Shinella zoogloeoides: one gene and its partner. The main gene of each other region encodes a partner of the protein of the gene in region 2 in a complex. Links are inferred from orthologs where the notes say so. Each region holds a gene or a part of one and is shown on either strand. Other genes may lie near its edges.

Evidence for each region.
Region 1: the proteins of hfq (region 2) and catE are in contact, whole or in part, in a crystal structure (PDB 3VU3), measured with the Escherichia coli proteins. The link is inferred for Shinella zoogloeoides from one-to-one orthologs.

What each region holds. Positions count from the first base shown.
Region 1 is NZ_CP132313.1:412,946-416,031, forward strand. What follows is about bases 44-3,027. They hold catE (catalase C), read left to right. Parts: upstream 44-446; coding sequence 447-2,609; downstream 2,610-3,027. Other genes in these bases: Q9316_RS24795 (hypothetical protein), read right to left, coding at 44-293; Q9316_RS24805 (YciE/YciF ferroxidase family protein), read left to right, coding at 2,723-3,027. Outside these bases: Q9316_RS24790 (SDR family oxidoreductase), read right to left, coding at 1-29; more of Q9316_RS24795, read right to left, coding at 33-43; more of Q9316_RS24805, read left to right, coding at 3,028-3,086.
Region 2 is NZ_CP132311.1:1,492,597-1,495,542, reverse strand. Bases 1-2,844 are described here. They hold hfq (RNA chaperone Hfq), read right to left. Parts: upstream 1,622-2,844; coding sequence 1,379-1,621; downstream 1-1,378. Other genes in these bases: trkA (Trk system potassium transporter TrkA), read right to left, coding at 2,593-2,844; Q9316_RS08440 (D-amino-acid transaminase), read right to left, coding at 1,721-2,584; hflX (GTPase HflX), read right to left, coding at 1-1,301. In the rest of the region: more of trkA, read right to left, coding at 2,845-2,946. UniProt on the Escherichia coli protein: RNA chaperone that binds small regulatory RNA (sRNAs) and mRNAs to facilitate mRNA translational regulation in response to envelope stress, environmental stress and changes in metabolite concentrations.

The DNA of each region.
Region 1 (3,086 bases), on a different replicon or contig from region 2:
CCGGTAATCATCGTAACGGGAGACCCCATAGGTCAGCTCCGCGCTTCTGATGTGAAGCCGGTGTCCTCGGCAGCTTCCTCGTTTATGGTCTCGTCGTCGATATCGCCCTGCTGCGCGGGATCGGTATCGAAAGCAGTGAGCTGGACCATGATTTCCTTGGCGCGCGTGATCGCAGCATCTTCTTGCACGTCATTCGCGGCCATGCAGACCGATACCTTCTCCCCACCCTCTCCGACGAACTCGACCGTCGTCGTGCCTTCGCCGCTGTGAACATTCGTTTCGATGAGTTGCATGGTGACCTCCTATCGGGATGGTCAAAACCGGAGAGGAGGGACGAAGTTCCTGTACGTTTGCGGACAGACTCCGTCGTCGGGAGCACGAAAATGCCGACGTACGGAACCTTTCGCCGCACGTGTTGTTGGCTAGTCGCAAACAGGGAGCGCACCATGGCCAAGACCACATCACCGAAAGCAGCATCGGCGAAATCATCGAAATCCACGGCAACGGCCGCGCAGATCCACGACCAAAAGCTAGTGCGTGGCGATGGCGGCGAACTGCACCAGGTCGCCGAGGGCGAAACGCCCGTTCTGACGACGGCACAAGGTGGTCCTGTCGCTGATGACCAGAACTCGCTCCGCGTCGGCGCACGCGGGCCGTTGCTGGTCGACGACTTTCATTTCCGCGAGAAGATCTTCCATTTCGACCACGAGCGCATTCCCGAACGGGTGGTGCATGCACGCGGGTATGGAGCGCACGGCTTCTTCGAGACTTACGAGTCCCTCGCTGCGTATACGCGCGCCGACCTCTTTCAGCGCGCCGGCGAGAAGACGCCGGCTTTTGTTCGCTTTTCCACCGTCGCAGGAAACAAGGGTTCCTTCGATCTGGCCCGCGACGTGCGCGGCTTTGCCGTCAAACTCTACACGCAGGAGGGCAACTGGGATCTTGTCGGCAACAACATCCCGGTCTTCTTCATCCAGGATGCCATCAAGTTCCCGGACATGGTGCATGCGGTGAAGCAGGAGCCCGACCGTGCCTTCCCACAGGCCCAGAGCGCGCATGATAATTTCTGGGACTTCATCAGTCTGACACCGGAAAGCATGCACATGATCATGTGGGTCATGTCGGACCGGGCCATTCCCCGTTCCTTCCGCTTCATGGAAGGGTTCGGTGTTCATACCTTCCGCCTGGTCAACGCGAAGGGTGAGTCCACGTTCGTCAAATTCCACTGGAAACCCAAGCTCGGCCTGCAATCCGTCGCCTGGAACGAGGCCGTGAAGATCAACGGTGCCGACCCGGACTATCACCGCCGCGACCTGTGGAACGCCATCCAGTCGGGCAACTTCCCCGAATGGGAGCTCTGTCTCCAGCTGTTCGATCAGGATTTTGCCGACAGTTTCGACTTCGACATCCTCGACCCTACCAAGATCATCCCCGAGGAGGTCCTGCCGGTGAAACCGGTCGGCCGCCTCGTCCTCGATCGCATGCCGGAGAATTTCTTTGCCGAGACGGAGCAGGTCGCGTTCATGACCCAGAACGTACCGCCCGGTATCGATTTTTCCAACGATCCGCTGCTGCAGGGGCGGAACTTCTCCTACCTCGATACGCAGCTTAAGCGTCTGGGCAGCCCGAACTTCACACATATCCCGATCAACGCACCCAAATGCCCTTTCCATCACTTCCAGCAGGACGGGCATATGGCCATGCGCAACCCCGTCGGCCGCGCCAATTACCAGCCCAACTCCTGGGGAGAAGGACCGCGTGAATCGCCGGTCGCCGGGTTCCCGCATTTCCCCGCCGAAGAGCAGGGCCAGAAGGTGAGGCTACGCCCCGAAAGCTTTGCCGACCACTATAGCCAGGCGCGCCAGTTCTACATTAGCCAAACCCCGGCCGAGCAACGGCACATCGCGGCCGCTCTGACCTTTGAGCTCAGCAAGGTCGAAACACCCGTGATCCGTGAGCGCGTCGTCTCGCATGTGATGAATATCGACGAGACCCTCGCCAACACCGTCGGCGAAAAGCTCGGCTTCCAGTCCATGCCGAAACCCGCCGATGCCGCAATGCCGACACGGCAGGACCTCGAGCCCTCGCCGGCGCTGAGCATCGTGGAGCGGGGACCGAAGCGCTTCGAGGGGCGCAAGCTTGGCATCCTCATTACGGACGGCGTCGATATCGACCTCTTGACCGGCCTGCAGGACGCCATTCTGGCGGAAAAGGCTGAGGTCGCCCTGATCGCGCCGAAAGTTGGTGGCGTGACAGCGTCCGACGGATCATGGGTACCGGCGCAGTTCATGATTGACGGCGGCCCGTCCGTGCTTTTCGACGCGGTGGCGCTGCTGCCGGCCAAGGCAGCCATGGACGACCTTCTGCAGGAGGCGACCGCGCGCGACTTCGTCGCCGATGCCTTCCAGCACTGCAAGTTCATTGGCCACGCCGCCGATGCCTTCCCGCTTCTGGAGAAGGCCGGGATCGCCGACAAGCTCGATGAAGGCGTCATCGAACTGCCGTGTGAAGACGGCCTCTCGGCCTTCGTCGCGGAACTCGGCAAGCTGCGCCTTTGGGCGCGCGAGCCCTCCGTCAAGCTCGGCAAGGCATCCGTTCCGTCCGCATAGCGGGTGGCTTGCCTTGCAGCATCCGCGGGGAACAAAGGTCCACAAGGCTGGTTAGCTCCCCGCGCGATCGCGCCTGCCATCTAGGCTAATGTTCACAACAACAGGAGAGACCCATGCCAACCAAGACAATGGAAGACCTTTTCCTCGATGGTATCAAGGACATCTACTACGCCGAGCGCAAGATCATTGCCGGCCTCAAGAAGATGATCCGCGGCGCCGAGGCCGAGGACCTGAAGGCCGCCTTCGACAAGCACCTGCAGGAAACCGAGGGCCAAGTCGAGCGGCTCGTGCAGGTGTTCGAGCTTCTCGGCAAGCCCGCCCGCGGCAAGACTTGCCCGGCCATCGACGGCATTCTCGAAGAAGGCCAGGAAATCCTCGAGGAATTCAAGGGGTCGCCCGCACTCGACGCAGGCCTTCTCGCCGCTGCGCAGGCCGTCGAGCACTACGAGATCGCCCGCTACGGCACCTTGAAGTCCT
Region 2 (2,946 bases):
CGCTTCGCCCCGTTGCCAAGCCGGCGGTCGAGTTCGGTGGCTTCGGTTTCCGTCAGCCGCAGTTCCAGCCGCACATTGCCGTCTTCGAGGTCTTCGCGGGAATCGATGATCGAGTGGTCGTAGATCCACGGCAGAAGCTGCAACTGCATGACCGGCACGACGACGTCGCGGTCGACCAGCACGCCGGAAAGCCGCTGGTTGATCTCGCCGAGCAGACGATCGATGCCCTCGCCCGAAATCGCGGAAACGGCGATGACGTTCGGCTGGGTCTGCGCCTTCTGCACCAGCGCGTCGCGCGCCTCGGGCTCCAGCCGGTCGATCTTGTTCCAGACTTCGAGGATGCGTTCCGCACCGTCCTTCTCGTCAATGCCGAGATCGGCGAGGATGCGCAGCACGTCCGTAGATTGCGCACCGTTGTCCGGGTCGGACATGTCGCGCACATGGAGGATGAGATCAGCTTCCAGCACCTCTTCCAGCGTCGCGCGGAAGGCGGCGACGAGGTGGGTTGGCAGGTTGGAGATGAAACCCACCGTATCAGAGAGGATGACGGTGCGGCCCTGCGGCAGCTTCATGCGGCGCAGCGTCGGATCGAGCGTGGCGAAGAGCATGTCCTCGGCCAGCACCCCTGCCCCGGTTATGCGGTTGAACAATGTGGACTTGCCGGCATTAGTGTAGCCGACCAGCGCCACGATCGGATGCGGCACCTTCTTGCGCTTGGAACGGTGAAGCTGGCGCGTGCGGCGCACCTGCTCCAGCTCGCGTTCCAGCTTGACGATCTTGTCCTGCAGCAGCCGGCGGTCGGCTTCGATCTGCGTTTCGCCGGGGCCACCCATGAAGCCTGCACCGCCGCGCTGACGCTCAAGGTGGGTCCAGCTTCTGACGAGGCGGCCGCGCTGGTAGTTGAGATGGGCAAGCTCGACCTGCAGCGTGCCTTCCTTGGTGGAGGCGCGCCGGCCGAAGATTTCGAGAATGAGGCCCGTCCGGTCGATGACCTTGGCGGCCCACTCCTTCTCGAGGTTGCGCTGCTGCACCGGCGTCAGCGGATGATCGACGATGACGAGGCCGGCATCGTTCTCGTCGAGCGCCGCCTTGATCTCCTCGATCTTGCCGGTGCCGAGCAGCGTACCGGGCTTAGGCTGGCTGACGGGCACGATGGCCGAATGGACGATGGTGAGATCGATGGCGCGCGCGAGACCGACGGCCTCTTCCAGGCGCGCCTCGTCCGAGCGGACGCTCGCCGCCGTCGAATCGGATTTCGCGCGTGACACCTTCAACACCGGAACGATGACGACGGCGCGCATGTCGTCCCGGTGCTTCTCAGCCTCCGGAACGATGGAATCCTTGCTTGTATCGGATTTTTTAATGGTCTTGGGTCCTGTCAGGAGCCGCTTTCCTCGGTCTCGAACATCTGCAGCGGCTGGCCCGGCATGATGGTCGAGATCGCGTGCTTGTACACGAGCTGCGAGTGACCGTCGCGACGGAGCAGCACACAGAAATTGTCGAAGGAGGTGACAACCCCGGTCAGCTTGACCCCGTTGATGAGAAAGATCGTCAGGGAAATCTTTTGCTTGCGAACGGTATTAAGGAAAAGATCCTGCAGGTTCTGAGAACGTTCCGCCATGGCGCCGCTTCTTTCTGATTGCCGGCCCTTGAGACCGGTTGACTGATAATAAAATGTCCCCGTGCCCGGCAAGAAATTCCGGGACCGTCGATTTTGGTATCAAATCGCGGTCTTCTCCGCAACGGCGAAAAAGGCCTCCCGGATTTTCTGCGCGGTCATGCCGGGATGGCCGTTTGCGATCGTGTGTCCGTCGATGGAAACCACCGGCAGGCAGATCGTCGTCGCCCCGGTGACGAAAACTTCCCGCGCTTCCAGCATCTCCGCCACGGAGAACCGCCGCTCCTCGACCGCGATACCCAGTTTTTCCGCCACATCCATCAGCGTGGTGCGGGTGATGCCCTTGAGGATGCCGTGGTCGGCGGGGCGCGTGACAAGCGTTCCCACTTTGTCGACGATCCACAGGTTCGTCGCGCCGCCCTCGGTCACGTTGCCGTCGGCGTCGACGAAGATCGCTTCCTGCGCGCCCGCCTCCTTCGCCTGCTGGCGGGCCAGCACGTTCGGCAGGAGGCCGACGGTCTTGATATCGACCCGGCCCCAGCGGTTCTCGGCGACCGTGATCGCCTTGATTCCCGCCGCATATTTCGCCGCGTTCACGGCAGGGTTCATCGATTTCGCCGTCACGACGAAGGATGCCCTTACCTCCGGCGACGGGAACACATGGTCGCGCTTCGCCCTGCCCCGCGTCACCTGGAGATAGACCATGCCATCGACGACGCGGTTGCGGCGCAGCACCTCGCGCATGATGCCCACAAGCGCCGCGCGCGGCATCGGCGGGCGGATGCGGATTTCGCCGAGCGAGCGGTCTAGGCGGTCGAGATGGCGTGTCAGATCGACGATCAGGCCCTGCTGGATCTGGCAGACCTCGTAGACCGCGTCCGCGAAGACGAAACCGCGGTCCTCGATGGAGACCGCAGCCTCGGCATGGCGGACATAGCGACCGTTGACATAGGCGAAGCGAGGCATGGAAGACCCTAGAAGTACTGGATGCTGACGCGGAAGAGCTGTTCGACATGGCGCACGGCGGCCGCGGCGGCAAAGAGCACGACCCGGTCCTTCGCCTTGATCTTCGTGTTGCCGTCCGGCCGGATCACCGCCTTGTCGCGATAGATCGCGCCGATGCGGATGCCGGGCGGCAGCTCGATCTCGCGCAGCGGCTTGCCGACGAGCGGAGAGGTTTCCAGCGCCTCGGCCTCGATCACTTCGGCCGAGCCCTTCTGCACCGCATAGACCGAGCGGATGCGCCCCTTGCGCACATGTTGCAGGATGCCGGAGATCGTGACGGCGCGCGGGTTGATATGCGCATCGATGCCGAGCGACTTGGTGAA